3 regions of the Rossellomorea sp. H136 genome follow, and region 3 is predicted to be linked to each of the others. Evidence: riboswitches for the same ligand, from Rfam matches in the RefSeq annotation. Region 3 holds a riboswitch; each other region holds the start of a gene.

Region 1 (6,880 bases), 2.3 Mb from region 3:
GATTTTAGGAGGCGCATATAAATGGCAATTACACATGCAACTGATCAATCATTCTCAACTGAAACAAATTCCGGACTGGTATTAGCGGATTTCTGGGCACCTTGGTGTGGACCTTGTAAAATGATCGCTCCAGTTTTGGAAGAATTAGATGGAGAAATGGGCGACAAAGTAAAAATCGTCAAAGTTGACGTTGATGAAAACCAGGAAACAGCAGGTAAATACGGGGTTATGAGTATCCCGACTTTAGTTGTCCTTAAAGACGGCGAAGTTGTAGACAAAGTAATCGGTTTCCAACCTAAGGAAGCACTTGCTGAACTATTAAACAAACACGTATAAGATACTTTTATATACACCGGGGCCTTATTTGTGAGCTCCGGTGTTTTAATGTATTAAAATATCTATCAGACAGCTGTATCCTGGTCAACCAGCCCTGATACTTTTTGCCTTTGACCAAGCCGCAAGTCTTTAAGGCAATAAAAAATCAGATAAATGTTAAACCCTTAAACCAACTTTTGATTGGAATCCATTCTTTGAAAGCCTTACAATAGGCTAAGAAGGAATTCCAGACTGAGTTGGTTTTTATATGAAGAAACGGAAAAACATAAAAAAGTGACAAACAATAAAAAAGAACTGCCTTTTACCCCAATGAATTTCTTCAGGATACCAAAGTGATAAAAAAATTCACAGGAACAATCCGATCCTGTTTATTCTACAAAAACCGTCTATAACTGGGCAAACAAGAAGGGAGAGAGACGATGAACCCTACCATTACGAATAAATTAGCTCTATTACCGGATCAACCGGGATGTTATTTGATGAAAGACAGACAAGGTACGATTATTTATGTGGGTAAAGCAAAAGTATTGAAGAATCGTGTGCGCTCTTATTTTACCGGTTCCCATGATGCCAAGACTCAACGGTTGGTAGGTGAAATTGAGGACTTCGAATACATCATGACCTCTTCTGATCTGGAAGCCCTTGTGCTTGAAATGAACCTAATCAAAAAATATGACCCCAAATATAATGTTATGTTAAAGGACGATAAAAGCTATCCGTTTATCAAGCTTACGAACGAAAGACACCCAAGACTTATTACTACCCGCAAAGTCCAAAGGGGGAAAGGCCGGTATTTTGGTCCATATCCCAACGCAGGAGCAGCTAATGAAACAAAAAAACTTCTGGATCGTCTGTATCCGTTACGAAAATGCACTACCCTTCCTGACCGGGCCTGCTTGTATTATCATTTGGGTCAATGTCTGGCTCCTTGTATTAAAGAAGTAGGCAAAGACACATATAGAGAAATGACTGACGAAATTTCCAGGTTCCTGAATGGTGGGTACAAAGATATCAAGAATCAATTAACGGTGAAAATGAATGAAGCGGCAGAGAATCTTGAGTTTGAGAGAGCGAAGGAATTTCGTGATCAAATCCTTCACATTGAAGCGACAATGGAAAAGCAAAAGATGACCACGACCGATTTCACTGATCGGGATGTGTTCGGATATTCCGTTGATAAAGGCTGGATGTGTGTACAAGTATTCTTTGTGCGTCAAGGAAAGCTCATTGAAAGGGATGTGTCCCTCTTCCCTCTCTACAATGAACCCGAGGACGAATTTCTGACGTTCTTAGGTCAGTTTTATTCGAAATCCAATCATTTTAAGCCGAAGGAACTTTTCTTGCCTGAGGAGATTGATGAAGAATTGGCGGCTAAGCTGATAGAGGTGAAAATCACCAAGCCTAAACGGGGAAAGAAGAAAGAGTTGGTCAAGCTTGCCGAAAAGAATGCGAAACAGGCACTTGAAGAAAAGTTCGCTCTGATTGAAAGAGATGAAGATCGGACGATTAAAGCGATAGAACGTCTTGGGGAGCATATGGGCATTTATACTCCTTTCCGGATTGAAGCATTTGATAACTCGAATATCCAGGGTTCGGACCCTGTGTCTGCGATGATCGTATTCCTTGACGGGAAGCCGGCGAAGAAAGAGTATCGAAAGTATAAGATTAAAACCGTGAAAGGCCCTGATGATTATGATTCCATGCGGGAGGTCGTACGTAGACGGTATACGAGAGTTTTAAAGGATGGTCTTCCTTTACCGGATCTCATTATCATCGATGGGGGAAAAGGGCAGATCGAAGCGGCGAGGGATGTCATTGAGAATGAATTGGGGTTGGATATCCCACTTGGCGGCCTTGCGAAAGACGATAAGCATCAGACGTCGGAACTGCTGTATGGGAATCCTTTACAAATTGTCCCTCTTGAAAAGAGAAGCCAGGAATTCTACTTGCTGCAACGGATCCAGGATGAAGTCCACCGATTTGCCATCACGTTCCACAGACAGCTCAGAGGTAAAAGCGCCTTCCAGTCCACCCTTGACGACATTGACGGCATAGGACCGAAGCGGAAGAAGCAGCTTTTAAAACACTTTGGCTCCATGAAGAAAATGAAAGAAGCAACGGTGGAGGAGTTTATTGAGATAGGGATTCCGGAAGCTGTTGCTAAGGTATTAGTTGAAAAATTGAAGTAGGTAATAGTAGAAACAAGGAAGTATGTGGTTTCTTTTGATTGAGCTCATATTTAAAAGAGTGTTGTTTTTATAATGGTTTCGAAGTAACTTGTTGACTATGATAGTTGATTGTAGCGGAAGGTTCTCAACTCACGCCCCGCGGAAAGCGAGCATCAGGAGCGGAAATCAACCACTACTCGCTCCTGCAAATTAGCAACAAAATCTACGACGTAAATCAATAATAATATGATTTTATTTTATAGATGTGCATTGAATCACAAATTCTTATATGCTATAATTAACGAAAATTTATAACATTATCACTTTTTAAAGTGGTGATAGAGGTGCGAACTTCAAAAGTACAGGTAAAGAGGAGTATGAGCTCTGTTGAGATGCCTGGAAAGGGGAGATTCGCCGAAGTGGTTTTGGTCTCATGCTGATTCCGCTGGTTCTACGTTTAAGAAATGTAGGATTGTCAAGATGATTTAATCTTGGAGAGCTATCTCACAATGCCCATGAACCTATTTAGTATGTTCTGCTGTATGTTCATAAAGCAATGAGATATTATTCTCATTGCTTTTTTTATTATCCAGCGCAGGTGATGAACCTGTTCCATGAACGTTTAGGATGATTGTGATTGTACTCTTCACCATCAAAAAATGAGTCGTAACGATGCGCTCAATGAGAAAGAGGGAGAAGTTGTGAGTATTATTGTTCAAAAATTCGGTGGGACTTCAGTAGGTTCTGTAGAAAGAATTCAAAATGTTGCGTCAAGAATCGCAGAAGAAAAAGAAAGAGGGAATGATGTTGTGGTTGTGGTATCTGCCATGGGGAAAACGACGGATACACTCGTTGGATTGGCAAGGGAAATTACATCACAACCAAGTAAGAGAGAAATGGATATGCTTCTTTCTACAGGAGAGCAAGTCACCATTTCGCTCCTCACGATGGCACTGATTCAATCTGGACACGATGCCATCTCATTCACAGGCTGGCAGGCCGGGATCGAGACGGAATCCGTTCACAGCAATGCGAGGATCACCAATATTCATACTGAAAAGATGTTTAGTCACCTTCAATCGGGAAGAGTTGTGATCGTAGCGGGATTCCAGGGGATGACAGAAGCGGGGGAAATTACAACTCTCGGTCGTGGTGGATCAGATACAACCGCCGTTGCGATTGCAGCTGCCCTGAAAGCAGAGCGATGTGATATTTATACAGATGTAGACGGGGTGTACACAACGGACCCGCGTTATATTAATGGAGCAAGGAAGTTACCGTCCATTTCTTATGATGAAATGTTGGAACTGGCTAATTTAGGGGCTGGAGTCCTGCATCCACGGGCAGTGGAATTTGCCAAGAATTATCAAATTCCGTTAGAGGTCAGATCCAGTATTGAAAAAGTTGAAGGAACCTATATTGAGGAGGAAGCAAGCATGGAACAAAACCTGATTGTGAGAGGCGTAGCATTTGAAGCTGAAATTACGCGTGTAACTGTATTTGGTCTAGGAAACGCATTAACGGGACTCTCTTCTGTGTTTACCACTTTAGCCAAAAATCATCTGAATGTAGATATTATTATTCAAAGTCAGACCGATCAGAATACGACCAATTTATCATTCTCTATTAAAGAACAAGACCTGGAGGAAACCCTTGCTGTTCTGGAACGAAACAAAGAACAATTAGGCTTCACCCATGTAGAGAATGAAAGTGAGCTTGCAAAAGTATCGATCGTTGGCTCGGGTATGATCTCAAATCCAGGTGTGGCAGCGGAAATGTTCGAAGTGTTAGCTCAAAATGACATCGTGGTGAAAATGGTCAGCACGTCTGAAATCAAAGTATCTGCAGTCGTAGACGAGAAAAATATGCAAAAAGCAGCAGGTGTCCTACATACTGCATTTAATCTGGACGCGGTGAAGATGGAAGAAATCACGTTATAATATTAAAGGAGCAGAGAGCGGGACAACAGAAAAAGGGTTGCCCCATCAATTGAAGGGCAACCCTTTATTAGAGTATGAAAAAGGATGACGGTAAGGACTATTCTACTTTATCTTTCTCGTCCCATCTTACAATCACTTTCACTGAATGACTCCGTTTATGTAGTTCGTCGGCAGCTTCTGCCACACATTTCTTTTGTAACTGTACTTGTTCGGCCAGAAAGCCCGTTTCCAGTTTAAATGTTACATCCGACTTTAAGGCAATGCGTCGTTCCAGCACCGGTCCGCTTATTTCAAAGGTCATCTCATTCTTTTTTTGTTCCAGCAGTGCAAGAGTTCCCCAGCCGGCTTCAGCGAAAAACGATATCAGTTCCTCTAATGACTGAAGGGGAAATTTCCGAGAGAGCTGTTTTCCACCCCAATATAGTATATCGGGTGTATGCTTTCCTAAAATTTCTGGAATCAATATGTCACGTAACATTTCATATCCGAAGATTGGAACGGACGGTTGATGTACTTCTTCTTTTTTCTGTTCCAAGTAAATCCCCTCTTTCTATAAAACTATTATATACATGAAAAGGGGATTTATCATCCCATACCTCGAAAAAATGACCTTGGGATATTTTGGTGATATAATTTTTATTTGATATTTATTTGAATTTTCGAACATTTAATGGGGCGATACCTCATCTTTTCTGTTATCAATAAATTGAAAATATTTTTGCGGTATTGTCGAAATTATGTATACGTTTTCTTGACGCTTCCACTCCTTGGGAGTAAAATGAACATGTCACATTATTGTTACAATATAAAATATGTATCGTCGTCTAGTCATTCTTAAAAATGTATTAGAAAACGAATTCATATTTTATCATTAAGGGGGGTAAATCATGGCTGGAAATCGAGAATTTAATTATCGCAGGCTTCATTCATTGCTAGGTGTTATTCCAGTTGGATTATTTTTAACACAACATTTAGTCGTGAACCATTTTGCCACTGGCGGGGAAGAATCATTTAACCAGGCGGCACACTTCATGGAAAGTCTACCTTTCCGTTATATCCTTGAAATTTTTATCATCTTCCTTCCATTGTATTTCCATGCAATCTACGGAATTTACATTGCATTCACTTCTAAGAACAATGCAAGTAAGTTTGGCTATTTCCGTAACTGGATGTTTTTACTTCAACGTGTGTCTGGAGTAATCACATTTATTTTTGTTACTTGGCATGTATGGGAAACAAGAGTAGCAGCAGCATTTGGGGCTGAAGTGAACTTTCAAATGATGGAAAACATCTTATCTAATCCATTTATGCTAGGATTTTATGTGCTGGGTGTTCTTTCAACGATCTTCCACTTTGCGAATGGTTTATGGTCATTCTGCGTGAGCTGGGGAATTACAGTTTCACCTCGTTCTCAATTAATTGCTACATATGTTACGATCGGAATCTTTGTAGCGTTATCGGTTGTCGGTATGCGTGCAATTTTTGCCTTCGTATAAGAAGAAATAGATACGAGTCTAATAGATTAAATAAATGCTCTGAAGTATGGTAGGAAAAGGAGTGAGTCACGATGAGTAATGGCAAAATCATCGTTGTCGGTGGCGGTTTAGCCGGCCTGATGGCCACAATTAAAGCAGCAGAAAAAGGAACGCAAGTAGATTTATTCTCACTGGTACCCGTTAAGCGTTCTCACTCTGTATGTGCACAAGGTGGTATTAACGGAGCCGTTAATACCAAGGGAGAAGGAGACTCTCCTTGGGAACATTTTGATGATACAGTGTATGGTGGGGATTTCTTAGCGAACCAACCGCCTGTTAAAGCAATGACTGAAGCGGCACCGGGGATTATTCATTTACTCGATCGTATGGGAGTAATGTTTAATCGTACACCGGAAGGATTACTGGATTTCCGTCGTTTCGGTGGAACGCAGCATCATAGAACAGCTTTCGCTGGTGCTACGACTGGTCAACAATTATTGTATGCGTTGGACGAGCAGGTTCGTCGTCATGAAGTAGCAGGGCTAGTGAATAAGTTCGAAGGTTGGGAATTCCTTGGCGTTGTCGTGGATGACGAAGGAGTGGCAAGAGGAATCGTTGCTCAAAATCTTCAAACGATGGAAATTAAATCATTCGCAGCTGATGCAGTGATCATGGCAACAGGAGGACCTGGAATTATCTTCGGTAAATCCACAAACTCTGTTATCAATACAGGTTCAGCCGCATCAATCGTATATCAACAAGGTGCTTACTATGCAAATGGTGAGTTCATTCAAATACACCCGACAGCCATTCCAGGGGATGATAAGCTTCGCCTCATGAGCGAATCGGCCCGTGGTGAAGGTGGACGTGTCTGGACATATAAAGATGGAAAGCCGTGGTATTTCCTTGAGGAGAAGTATCCTGCATACGGAAACCTTGTACCCCGTGATATCGCAACACG
Region 2 (6,880 bases), 2.1 Mb from region 3:
CCAATCTCTTAAAATTAAATAAATTTTTTGCGTTAAACCCCTCTTACTTTGCATACAAATAGCTTGTAAGGGGGGATTTTTTTGTCAAAGTTTAAAACATACAAACCCCGAAGAGGAGGGCCGCTGCCTTTTCGATATGTGATGATCATTACGATTCTGTTCTTTATGATTTCGACTGGATTCGGATTGTGGATCATTAACAAAGGTTTAAAACCGACACTGCTTGCTTATGCTGAAACTCAAACCAGCAGGATCGGTACGTTGGTTATCAATAAAGCGATTAACAAAAAAATTGCAGATGTTCTTGATATTTCGGATATAACGGAAGAAGTGAAGAATACAGAAGGCGATATTGTTTCATTTAAATATAATACTCAGACCATCAACCGGGTTCAGGCCGAAATCACCAACTTAGTTCAGCAAAACCTGCAAGAAGCAGAGGAAGGAAATTTAGAAAACCTTGAATTTATTACTGAAGTGGAAATCGATGAAGGAAAGTCAAAAGCAGCGAAGGGCATCACTTATTCCGTCCCTCTTGGCCAAGCGACCAACAATGTGTTACTCGGTAACCTTGGTCCAAAAGTCCCGATCCGCTTTCACTCGATCGGAGATGTCCGTTCTGATATTAAAACTACGGTAGAGCAATTCGGGATTAATAATGCCGTTGTAAAAGTGTTTGTCGAGCTTGAAGTCAATGTCCAGATCATCATCCCATTTGCAACGAAAACAGAAACCATCAAGCAGGATATCCTGGTTGCCATGGGTACCGTTCACCTGGATGTACCGCAGTTTTATAACAATGGTGGAGGGGAATCCAGTCCTTCTATTGAAATTCCCACAAATTAGTCAGGAAAAAAAGTTGTCAAAAGAATGATAGTTTGTTATATTAATAAAGAAAATTTTATAACACACCACATCATCAGTCCGATGGGGTAGAGGCGCAGAGTTCAAGAGTAAGCTGTTTGAGAATGACAACTGTGAGAACAGATGAAAGGGAACTTTTGCCGAAGTAATTATGCATGTCGAATGTGTAGTTGCTGGGGTTATCTTGAAGAAGGATAACACTGTCATTATAGGGAATCTCTATAATGGGGAGCTACAGATCGTGATGGAGCACTTAAATTACTTACTAAGGTAATGATAGCTTCTCTATCGTTGCCTTTTTTTATTATCCTCTATCATGCTACGATGGTTCCCCCCTATCAAATAGGAGGAGGACACTATGGAAAACACGATTTACTCACTATTACCACCCCTTTTAGCCATTCTTATGGTTATACTTACGAGACGGGTTCTACTTTCACTGGGAGTAGGAATCGTTGCGTCTGCATTTCTGTTAGCAGATTTCTCAATTACGAAAACATTCAGCTTTATGTGGGACGCCTTTAAAGGCATTTTTGTCGCAGATGGAGCGCTCAACACCTGGAATGTCTATATTATTTTCTTCTTACTCATTCTTGGTGTCATCACAGCATTTGTGAATATTTCCGGCGGTAGCCGCGCATTCGGAGAATGGGCGATGAAACGTGTGAAAACGAGAAAAGGTGCACAGCTTCTTTCAGCCGTTTTAGGTATCATAATTTTTATTGATGACTATTTTAATGCCCTTGCTGTTGGACAGGTTTCGAGACCCATTACGGATCGTCACAAAATTTCACGTGCAAAACTAGCCTATATCATTGACTCGACATCGGCACCGATTTGTGTCGTTTCACCCATCTCAAGCTGGGGAGCGTACATCATCGGTATCATCGGTTCAATTCTTGCTACACATAGTATCACAGAGTACACAGCATTTTCAGCCTTCGTTCAAATGATTCCAATGAACCTTTATGTCTGGGCAGCTGTTCTGCTTGTCATCATGGTTGCTGCTAAAGGCTTGGACTTTGGAAAGATGAAAGAGCATGAAGTAAGAGCCCTTGAGACGGGAGCCCTTTATGATCCTGAAAAAGAGATTCCAGGCGAATTGAAAAATGATCTGCCTGTCAGCTCGAAAGGATCAGTTGGTGATCTTGTCTGGCCGATCGTAGCTCTTGTTATCGGTACAATTGGAATGATGCTCTGGACAGGATATCAAGCCGTCGGATCATTTGACATCCTGCCGATTTTTGAAAATACAGATGTAACGAAATCATTATTATATGGTGGATTATTCGGTCTCCTTGTTGCGCTGATCTTCTTCATTCGTCAGGTAAGCTTGAAAGGAATCGAGGGGAAAGCCGTTGGAGTAGCGGTAGTGGAAGGGATCAAATCCATGTTACCGGCCGTATACATCCTTATCTTCGCCTGGACGATCGTCACATTGATCGATCAATTGCAAACAGGTACGTATCTTGCGGGTCTGGTTGAACAATCAAGCTTACCGATGCAGGCACTTCCAGTCATTTTGTTCTTAGTTGCGGGAATCATGGCATTCTCGACGGGAACTTCATGGGGATCTTTCGGAATCTTACTTCCGATCGCCGGGGAAATTGCTGCTGCGACAGATGTAAGTATCTTACTTCCTGCTATGGCAGCTGTATTAGCAGGATCCGTATTGGGAGATCACTGTTCTCCAATCTCGGATACAACCATCCTTTCCTCTACAGGAGCAGGAAGCAATCATATCGATCACGTTCTTACACAGCTTCCATATGCAATAATTGGAGCGGTTGCTGCTTCAATTGGATATCTTGTATTAGGATTCACTGGAAGCACTCTATTCGGTCTCGGTGTTGTGATTATCTTAATCGTCGCATTCGCATTTCTGTTTGGTGAAAAAGCAAAACCAGCTGTTTCAGAACAATAATAAAATAAAAAACCAGGAGCTCATTGGCTTCTGGTTTTTTATTATGCATTCGTACTTGATGTTAGGTATTATTAAAAACCTGTGATGGTATCCCAAAACCCAACTAAATCTTTCCGATCATCAATCCTTCATGTTTCGACAAAATCCTTATAGTGAAATAGTACCTGCTCCAATTTTAAAAAATCTCTTTAAAAGCTTCAAAATAGCTTTGACAATTGGCGTGGAACTAGCTATACTGACTTTAGATTATAAATAATCTGAAAATATAAAAATTTCAAATACCTTATTATGGTAGTTGGAAAGAACTAGGGGGGACCAACATGGAGAAACGTGCCCAGTTTGGAACACGAGCAGGATTTATTTTAGCTGCTGTCGGGTCAGCAATCGGTTTGGGAAACATATGGCGTTTTCCAGCAGTAGCGTATGAAAATGGTGGAGGAGCATTCTTTATTCCTTATTTATTCGCTCTTCTTACAGCAGGTATTCCATTATTAGTGCTTGAATTTACGTTAGGTCATAAGTACCGTGGGTCGGCACCACTATCTTATTTCCGTCTCAATAGGAAATTTGAGTGGCTTGGCTGGTGGCAAGTATTAATCGCATTTGTCATCTCTACCTATTATGCCGTCATTATCGCATGGGCGATGTCGTATAGTGTATTTTCTTTCAATTTAGGTTGGGGGAAGGATACAGAGTCATTCTTATTCAACGACTATTTGAAGCTTACGGTTGATCCTGGTCAGACAGGAAGTATCGTTCCTGGAGTATTCATTCCACTTGTATTGGTATGGGTGATTACATTAGGGATTCTTTTCAAAGGTGTAAAGAAGGGAATAGAAGTAGCGAATAAGATCTTTATTCCGGCACTAGTTATTTTATTCTTAATAATTGTTGTTCGCGCTTTAACATTGCCTGGAGCATTGGATGGTTTAGACGCTTTCTTCAAACCGGATTTCAGCAAAATAGCTGACCCGGGTGTTTGGGTAGCGGCATATGGACAAATTTTCTTCAGTTTATCCATTGCGTTTGCGATTATGATTACGTACTCCAGTTACCTTCCGAAGAAATCGGATATTACAAATAATGCATTCATCACAGGTTTCAGTAATTCAGGGTTCGAATTACTTGCAGGTATTGGGGTATTTGCTGCTTTAGGTTTCATGGCTCAATCTCAAGGTGTAGGGGTGCAGGAAGTAGTAAGCGGTGGAGTTGGATTGGCGTTTGTGGTATTCCCGCAAATCATTAACGAATTCCCGGCTCTTAACGGTTTATTCGGATTCTTGTTCTTTGCTTCCCTGGTGTTAGCAGGACTATCATCACTCATCTCGATTACAGAAACTTATGTAGCAGGGGTTTCTGAGAAGTTCGGAATTTCCCGTACGAAAGCGGTTCTATTCGGTGGAGGTCTTTCTGCGATCATCTCAATTTTATTTGCCACTCAGGGCGGATTACTCTTCCTGGATGCGGCAGATTACTTTATCAACCAGTTTGGTGTAGCATTCGTGGGATTAGTTGAAGTAGTAGTGATTGCATGGTTCCTGCGTAAGTTAGGTGCTTTCCAATCTCACGCTAATGGAATCTCGGATATTCAGCTTGGTGCCTGGTGGAAGGTATGCTTAGGTGTCATCACACCAATCGTTCTAGGGTGGATGATGTTCGGCTTATTCAAAATGAATTTATTAAGAGAATTTGAAACTGAAACCGGGAACTATGGAGGTTACTCAGATGCCTTCATCCTTTACAGTGGATGGTTTGTTGCAGGATTCGCAATCCTTGCAGGTGTTGCCTTCTCATTCAAACGCTGGCATGCCAAAACAGAAGCTGATAGCTATAAGGAGGTAAGCTAACATGACAGGTAGCGCTATTACAATGATGGTTGTAGGAATGGTCATCATCTGGGGTGGATTAGCAGCTAGTATCATGAACGCTGTTTCCAAATCCAAAAAACAGGTATAAAGAGTAAAAAGATGAAGCAGACGATGGATTAACCATTGTCTGCTTTTTTAACGTTTTTTGCTTTTGATTCTGTCTTGACGTTCCCACATTCGTAAGTGAGGATAAGGGTCAAAGGACCATTCCGTTAAACCATTATCCTTGTACATTCCGTAATGCAGATGAGGAGGGAACTTCCCTGATGTTCCAGGGGGGCCGTATCCAGAGCTCCCGACACCACCAATAACCATTCCCGGTTCTACCACTTGACCTATATGAAGATCTTTAGAGAAACCACTAAGGTGGGCGAAATAATGATACGTATTATTAATGTCCCGAATGCCGATACGCCAGCCTCCATATCGGTTCCATCCTTTCATCTCAATGATTCCATACGATGTTGCTCTTACAGGTACACCATAATCAGCAAAGAGGTCCGTCCCTTCGTGAATACGTCTTCCTCCCCAACCACGGGCATCACCCCAAGTGTTTCGGTAACTGTAGTTGAATCTGAGGGGAAGGGGGAAGGCTTTCTGGTTTAAATGGATGGTCCCGTATTGTTTATAGATTTTCGCATTTCCCATGATGATACTGACCGTTTTATCACGTTTGTAATAGTCCCACAGAGCAAGCTTGAAATTATCCCGGTCAATTCCGTACCGTAATATAAAATCTGTCAAAGCAGCAAGTATATCTTCATCACTCTTCAGGCTGGCTTTTCCATCGAAGTCTCCATCCCGGCCAATCCCGTTGAATAGAGCTATCGTTTCAGGATTGTCATCTTCCCGGTTAGGATTCAGTGGGCCGATCCATTTTTCCGGTTCCATATAGATCGATATAAGTGAAGAGGGCTTTTCCCTATCTTTGCGGGCAAACCGTAGACTGCGTTCGTACTGATCAACAGCGGCAAGATAGTACCAGGGAATATGAGTCAGCGCCTCGCTTTTCTGAAATAACTCCATCCTTTTCGTGTGAATCTGTTCGTCTGTCAGTTTTTCAGCAGCAAAGGTTTGACAAGGACTTATCAACATGCAAAAAGCCACAAAGGCTAAGACCAATCGTTTGTTCAAAATAATCCCTCCATTTTTAGGGGCCTACTTCTAGTTTGTATCGTTCATCGGGATTCATAATCATCAATAAATGGTAATAGGGTATCACATGCTTGTTTTCACTTTTTTAGTATGATAAAGTGACAAAAGGAGTATATTGATGATGGCTTTTTTTACATAAGATGAACGATTTAGAAAGCGTTTCACTCTTTGCCTAAGTCAGAATTATTTAGGATTGGAGATGAGGGGTATGAGTAAGAAAGATGAACACATTCGTAAACCGGATTGGCTTAAAATTAAGCTGAATACGAATGATAACTATATGGGCTTGAAGAAAATGATGCGTGAAAACAACCTTCACACGGTATGTGAAGAGGCTCGTTGCCCTAATATTCATGAATGTTGGGGAACTAGAAGAACAGCTACCTTCATGATTCTTGGAGATATTTGTACACGAGCATGCCGTTTCTGCGCAGTAAAGACAGGCCTTCCAACTGAATTAGATCTGAAAGAACCAGAACGCGTTGCAGATTCTGTTCAATTAATGAACCTGAAGCACGTAGTTATTACAGCTGTTGCACGTGATGACTTGAAAGATGGTGGATCGCAAGTATTTGCTGAAACGGTTCGTGCCATTCGTCGTAAGAGCCCGTTTACTTCCATTGAAGTATTACCATCCGATATGGGTGGAGTTTTCGATAATATAAAGACATTGATGGATGCAAAGCCAGACATCATGAACTACAATGTCGAAACCGTTCGTCGCTTGACTCCAAGAGTTCGTGCCCGAGCAACTTATGATCGCACATTGGAATTCCTGCGTCGTGCAAAAGAATTAAATCCAGAAATCCCAACAAAATCAAGTATCATGGTTGGTCTTGGGGAAACGAAGGAAGAAATTCTTGAAACAATGGATGATCTGCGTGCAAATCATGTTGATATTGTGACTTTAGGTCAATACCTGCAACCATCTAAGAAGCACTTGAAGGTACAGAAATATTATCACCCTGATGAGTTTGCTGAACTACGTGAAGCAGCGATGGAAAAAGGCTTCAGTCACTGTGAAGCAGGACCACTCGTTCGTTCTTCCTACCATGCAGATGAGCAAGTT
Region 3 (6,880 bases):
ACAGCATCATCAATTTGACCTGCTATATCTGGATGCTCCGAGTCGATTCCAGTATCAAGTACGGCAACCTTGACTCCCTCTCCTGTAAAACCTTGTTCCCAAGCGGTATCCGCTTCAATTTGCGGCACACTTTGATCGAGAGCTGCTTCTACACGTCCATCCAGCCATATTTTATCAACACCGTGTTCAAATAGGGGTGCTTTCTCTATTTCTTTACTCTCACTTTGAACGGTGACGTCCTTCCAGAATGTTTCTGCGTGCTTTTTCTCTGCAGAAAGGGCCGCTCCATTAATACTTTCCAAGTCTCTCACTTTCTTCGATCCTTTTGGAGCTGGAACAGCTGAGAAAGCCCTTGCCTTTGTGTCTTGGTATTCTACGATGACCGGTACTGAAGATTGATTCTTGTCGTCATACCCATACTCGATCAATTTTGTAATATTAAATAAGTCTTCATCCAGTTTTCCTGCCGCCATATAAGGCATGGCAGAGTTAGGGAATACGAATGTTTCGTCTTTAATGGTCATGACCCTGACGCCTTCTCCATTCTTTTCGACAGGCTCCACATTGATGATTTGTTTGCCGTTTTGTAGAGTCGACACCTTTACCACATCACCAGTGATAAGGGTGACGGTATGTTCCCCTTTGATTGCTTCATTCTTATCTACCTTTGACTCGAGTTCACTCCCATTGGAGGAGATACCAAGTGCATCTACCTGGAACATCGAACCTGAAATCATCGTCGCAGCAATCGATCCAACAAGAAGTGGTTTCACGTTGAGCTTTTTCATGAACATTCTCCTATTCTATTAAACTCATTTGTTAATTGATTCATTTATGAGTAGATTCTAGCTGAGGATAAAATAAAGAAGGTATGTAGTCCTAAAAATATTTAAGTAGACTACCAAGCTTAAGATTCGTCAGTGTCACCTCCTTATTTACATAGTCGTATGCTAATACGGGGATGCAAGCTTGTTTCTCTAGGAGTAATTTTATATGTCTGTGGTTAATTAAATTGTAAGTCTCAGCACAACCATTTCTCAATTGGGGTTATTTTGCGGGAGTAGAGAACTACTCTCAAAGCGACTCTTGGTTTCCATTCAACTTATTTATGAAAATAGATACATATTTGTCACTTTTCCTTACTAGATGTCAAGGGGTAAAATTGGATATACTGATACCATTACAATCTAAGGGAGCAGCCAACGTGAACGAGATTAACCTCAAAGAACTGAGAACGAACCTGAACCGCTTCATGCTTTCATATAAATTCGCCCTTGAAGAGGTCCGGACAAAGATCAATATCTTAAGAGAAGAATTCCAGGTCATCCATGAATACAATCCGATCGAACATATTTCGACCCGCCTAAAGTCCCCTGAAAGTATCCTGAAGAAGATGTCAAAGAAGGAAATGAAACCTTCCTTTGATCAGATGAAAGAAAAAATCCGGGATATTGCAGGCATACGCATCACCTGCTCGTTCATCGAGGATATCTATAAGGTGTCGGACTTGATTCAATCCCAACATGACATTACAGTGGTGGAAGTGAAGGACTATATCAAGACTCCGAAGCCCAATGGGTATCAAAGCCTTCACCTCATCGTGCAGATTCCGATTTTTTTGACGGATCGCGTGGAAGTCGTGTATGTGGAGATTCAGATCCGCACAATCGCCATGGATTTCTGGGCAAGTCTAGAGCATAAAATTTACTACAAATATAACAAACAGATTCCTGCTCATATCCAGAATGGGTTAAAGGAAGCCGCTGCACAGGCGGCTTTACTTGATCGCAAGATGGAACAGCTCAATCATGAAATCAATATATTAAAAAAAGAGGATGGAGAGGATTCGAGTATTATGACGCCGAATGAAGTTCATCATTTTCTGACGCAACTCTCAAAAGAGGAGGATTGACAATACAAAGAAGGGCTTGCATTCTTTAATTCATCGTCTTTGTAATTCGAACCTGGATCTTCAGACCGGGACAGAGGACCTATCCTTATGTTCCGACAGGTAGGTTCATCCATTACTTATAATACTTTCGGAAGAGGATTTATGAATATATATAATAGAAGGCTGCGTCTCATTAGACGCAGCCTTCTATTATATACAAATGTGTGTTTGAGTTATGGACTTTCAGGGCAGGAACTAGTACCCATTCAAATGTAGGAAGGGAAGACCTACCCTATTTATCGGTCATTCCGAACTAAATCTGCATACGATTCACGTTCGATCACGACCCGTGATTCCCCATCATGCACAAACACAACGGCCGGGCGGGGGATACGGTTATAATTGCTCGCCATCGAATACCCGTAGGCTCCTGTACTGAACACCGCAAGAATATCGCCGTAATTCGTCGGTGGCAGCATCAGGTCCCAGATCAGCATGTCACCGGATTCGCAGCATTTCCCTGCGATGCTCACTAGCTCCGTGCATTCCTCTTGTGGACGGTTGGCCAGGACCGCATGATATTTCGCCTGATACAAAGCCGGGCGGATATTATCTGTCATCCCTCCATCAATCGCGACATACGTACGCACATCCGGGATGATTTTCTTCGATCCCACTTTGTACAACGTCGTACCCGCCTCGGCCACCATGCTTCGGCCCGGCTCCACCCAAACTTCAGGGAGCGGATATTCATTCTTTGCAAAATAGGCCTTCACACTATCGGTAATAGATTTCACATAAGTTGGAATCGGCAGGGGCTGGTCTTCTTCCGTATACCGGACACCAAATCCTCCGCCTATATTCAGCACCGGCATCGTCACATCCAATTCGATACGGATCCGCTGCATGAAATCAGCCAACACCTGAATCGCCTGATCAAACCCTTCCCGTTCAAAAATCTGGGATCCGATATGGGAATGCAGACCAAGCAATGAGAAGTATGGCTTGCGAATAGCCAGTTGAATCGCCGTACTTGCCTGCCCGTTAAAAATGCTGAATCCGAATTTCGAATCCTCCTGTCCCGTCGTGATGTACTCGTGGGTGTGGGCTTCGACGCCTGGTGTGACCCTGATCAAGATCTGAACCCGTTGCTCACGTTCCTTCGACAGGTCATGGAGAAGTTCAAGTTCCAAGAAGCTATCGACGACAAAACAGCCGACCTCAGCCTCGAGAGCCATGAGCAGCTCCTCCTCCGACTTGTTGTTCCCGTGGAAATGAATCCGGGATGCCGGAAACCCCGCCTCCAGGGCCGTATACAATTCCCCTCCGGACACAACATCCAGAGATAAATTTTCCTGCTCAGCCAGTCGCACCATCTCTTTACATAAAAACGCTTTACTTGCATACGCCACCTGATACTTCAAACCACTTATATTGAAAGCATCCTTGAACAATCTCGCATTCCCGCGGATCATCCCTTCATCGTAGACCATTAAAGGCGTCCCATAGGCTTCCACCAACTCACCCGTGCTCATCCCTCCGATTTCAAGATCTCCATGAATATTCACATCAATTGTACTCATATCCTAACTCCTTTTGACTCTCTCTAAAAAACACAAAAAACCGTATGAAGCGATGCTCATACGGTTTATCATCAAAAGTTCCAGCACATGATGAAGACTATGTATTAACATCTCTTCAATAGTGCTCCACAACTTTTTCATTGTGACAGTCCAACATTTCTTCAATGCTGGCCCAACAAAAAATAGAATTGGCTATTTTCTGCTTCGGCGATCTGCCTTTCCCAACTTATCCCGGAATCCATTATTCTCAAAGAAGGTACTCATCATACTCGCGCCTCTATTATCAGAGAGTGATTTATTATTTTATTGGAATTACTATATCATTCTCTTAAAATGGTTGTCAATGGTTTTTCACCTCACCACATTGGACGAGCTGGAGGACATTTTTCCAAGATTCTTTTAATACATATACAAGGAAACTATCTGAGGAGGATACAGATGCCAAGTTATCAAGAAGCAGCTCGATTTGAACATGGTTTTTGGCTACAGGTGCTTGGAGATCATGCCCGGTTTATCCATGACTCCCTGGCTCCAAAAGAAAAAGAATCCATCACTGCCGCCAATGCTTTTAAGGAGGAGTGGGATCAACTGCTGGAACGTTCGAAGAAAAATCCCGATATTTCTTTAAGCAGACAGGCAGAAGAGGTCAGCCTCCGCTTCAGGAAATTCAAACTTGAACTGATTGCACGTCATTTAACAGGGGATATCAGAATGGGTCTCGGCCCCACATTCCTAAATCATATGGTGAATGAGCTCGAAGAATACCTCCGCGTCTTGAAGTACTTGACCAAAGGTGAAAAGCCGCCAATTTTCCACGAGCTCCACCACCATCTTCTTTGGCTGTTAGATGCGGCAGGGCATGCTGGAGCTATCTCCGACAACATGGACCGAGTTGAAAAACAAATCAAGAAGCAAAGTGATGAATTCACAACGGATTTTGAAGCCTTTTACTTAAAGGCCGTTGAAATGGCAGGATTCCTGAGAACAGAAGTGACCCACTTCCCTGCTCTCGAACGGTTCAATGACGATGTCAAACTTGAGATGAAGCTGTTTATGGGATTCTTGGATGAAATTGAAGAGATGGAATTAAGCAAGGCCGCACTCGGTACCTTCGCCGCTTTAATGGCCGATCATATGCTGAGGGAAGAATGCTATTACTTAACGAAACTCGCAGAAGCAACCAGCCAGCAAGGTCCGGACTGTGATCCTACAAAGCAGCGGCTTTAGTTCCTCAACCCTTTCATTAAAAAATCCCCGGATTCAAATTCCGGGGATTTTTCTTAATCCAGTTTTATTTCGAAAGGTTTCAATTTGACTGGCTTATCATTCATGCTTAATGTCTCAAATGGGACGATTAGTGAGTAGTCCTCAAGGTTCGCATCCTGTGGTAATGCATAAGTGGTTTGAAAACGGAGGGTATCCTTATCCACTGTTTTCGTTGTATCACTTCTGATCATATGATTCAACATCTCATTATAATCCAGTCCATCCTTGGCATTTCTTTTAACATCTTTTGATGGGATCAACTGAACGAATTGAGCGAAATTCTCTAAAATGTCATAATTGAATTGTTTTTCTTTGATGGCATCGATGGTGAAGTCCAGTGTCACCTTCCCTTTTACGTTTTTGATATCCTGTACAGTAACCTGATAACCAAAACGAGGGCTCTTCACCTGGAATGGAGGTGAATCCTTCAGTGAGATGATGCCGTCTTCATCTACGCACTCCATATCAGCCTGGACTTTCAGCGACTGTGCCTTAACACTGAGTTTATTAGTGAATAGCTCCCTGACAGTCTTTCGATAATCACCTTCAATTTCTTTGATGATATTAAGTGTCTCAGCACTGGACTTTGATAACCGGTTCCCTAAGTCATCGAACACAATCAGATTTAACGTATCCTTCTCAGACTCCACCGTATATGTATACTCCAGTGTAGTCGTAGCTTTTCCTTTAGTGATGGATGACACTTGCAGCTCAAACTTCCCATCCGGCGATTCTGTCCTTGCATCTGTTTGGATCGTTTCAGATGGAATCCTCTTAACCGGTACATCAAATGTCCAGGTCCCGTTCACATCAGCCATATGGGTGAAAGTTAACGGAAGGGTGAAGTTTTCCGGAGGTTCCTTCCCATCCCGGTAAAATTCGATCGAGCCTATGAACTCATCCCCGTCTTTTTTAAGACCCGAACTTCCCGATCCCCATTGATTCTGATCCTTGCCGTCGAAGAGGTGATAGCTGTAACCGCTCACTGGTCGGTTTCCTTCATCCATATGTTCAATGGATAAATTCTCACCTTTTGCTTTAAAGGTAACCCCGATTATGTTCCCGTCATAATACGTGCTTGTAATCGTCACATCCACATCGTTGGAAGTGGCAGCCTGATTGACTTCGGTGACTTTATCGCTTGAATAAAGTTCTTTTCCTACCTCGGATCCGACTTTTTCATAAATCCCGCCGAGTACGGGGAGTTTAGCCAGTGCACTGTTCACAGGCGAGAATAGGAAGCCTGAAACTAGAACCATGGAGGCTGCTGCCGTAGTGAAGGCTGCGCTTACCTTAACCGTTTTTTTTCTTGCCTTTTGCTTTCTTCCCTTTACAATTCCAGTTGAAATCGCCTGAAAAACATCATCTTTCGGTACTTCGATGTTATTCATTTCTCCCTCAAACCATTTTTTGTCCATACTGATTCACTCCTTCCAATAGCATTCTCAATTCCAGCTTTGCCCGGTGAAGATACGTCTTGACCGTCCCTTCAGGGGTACCCATCGTATCGGAAATCATCTTGATCGACTGACCCTGGAAATAAAATAAAATAATGACCGTTTGATATTGCTGATTCAAAGATGCCATAGCCGTAATCAAGTCGATCCGCCCTTCTACGTCCGATTCTTCTGAGACGAGCGCGGTATCGAGGAACTCATCCCCTGTCAGCACGAGCCGGTTTTGTTTCTTTAAGATGCTGTATGCCGTATGTATCAGGATCTTGATCAGCCAGGTGCTGAAATACTCCGGATTCTTCAACCGGGCTATCGAGGTGAATGCTTTACAAACCGTCTCCTGAACAACGTCCAGAGCATCCTCTTTATTTCTTACATATAGAAATGCCATCCTGTACAACTTCTCACTTTCTGAGTGGATCAGACTTTCAAATGCCTGTTCATTCCCCTTGGTTGCTTTTTTCACAAGATTTACATCCATTGATTAACCTCCTGTCATTCATTAGAGTCTGTTGGGGTGGGAAAAGTTTCAAAGAATTTTTTGTGTGGTGGGAAAGGGGGCTTCTACCATTTATTTCAAAAATACGCATAAATGATGGAAAGAGACGCATTTAATGTAAAATCGACGCAATTATCTTTGATAATGACGTAATTCTCCTCGAAAATGACGCAATCATGGATGATTC

The links. A riboswitch is a leader RNA that binds a small molecule or an ion and turns the genes downstream of it on or off. The one in region 3 is predicted to bind lysine.
Region 1: linked by a shared signal. The riboswitch ahead of ACYH0O_RS18030 (aspartate kinase) and the one ahead of lysA (diaminopimelate decarboxylase) in region 3 are both predicted to bind lysine.
Region 2: linked by a shared signal. The riboswitch ahead of ACYH0O_RS20895 (Na+/H+ antiporter NhaC family protein) and the one ahead of lysA (diaminopimelate decarboxylase) in region 3 are both predicted to bind lysine.

What each region holds. Positions count from the first base shown of each region.
Region 1 covers NZ_CM166371.1:3,511,321-3,518,200, reverse strand. Annotated here, with positions in the region: gene trxA (thioredoxin) at 22-336, shown strand; gene uvrC (excinuclease ABC subunit UvrC) at 756-2,525, shown strand; lysine riboswitch at 2,836-3,014, shown strand; gene ACYH0O_RS18030 (aspartate kinase) at 3,206-4,444, shown strand; gene ACYH0O_RS18025 (YslB family protein) at 4,542-4,979, opposite strand; gene ACYH0O_RS18020 (succinate dehydrogenase cytochrome b558 subunit) at 5,332-5,940, shown strand; gene sdhA (succinate dehydrogenase flavoprotein subunit) at 6,012-6,880, shown strand, end outside.
Region 2 covers NZ_CM166371.1:4,103,057-4,109,936, reverse strand. Annotated here, with positions in the region: gene ACYH0O_RS20905 (HD-GYP domain-containing protein) at 1-22, shown strand, start outside; gene yunB (sporulation protein YunB) at 82-846, shown strand; lysine riboswitch at 926-1,107, shown strand; gene ACYH0O_RS20895 (Na+/H+ antiporter NhaC family protein) at 1,223-2,788, shown strand; gene ACYH0O_RS20890 (sodium-dependent transporter) at 3,109-4,635, shown strand; gene ACYH0O_RS20885 (methionine/alanine import family NSS transporter small subunit) at 4,637-4,744, shown strand; gene ACYH0O_RS20880 (M23 family metallopeptidase) at 4,792-5,751, opposite strand; gene lipA (lipoyl synthase) at 6,020-6,880, shown strand, end outside.
Region 3 covers NZ_CM166371.1:1,237,206-1,244,085, reverse strand. Annotated here, with positions in the region: gene ACYH0O_RS06260 (S8 family peptidase) at 1-788, opposite strand, end outside; gene ACYH0O_RS06255 (GTP pyrophosphokinase) at 1,163-1,912, shown strand; gene lysA (diaminopimelate decarboxylase) at 2,188-3,474, opposite strand; lysine riboswitch at 3,586-3,762, opposite strand; gene ACYH0O_RS06245 (DUF2935 domain-containing protein) at 3,913-4,701, shown strand; gene ACYH0O_RS06240 (DUF4179 domain-containing protein) at 4,755-6,158, opposite strand; gene ACYH0O_RS06235 (sigma-70 family RNA polymerase sigma factor) at 6,139-6,675, opposite strand.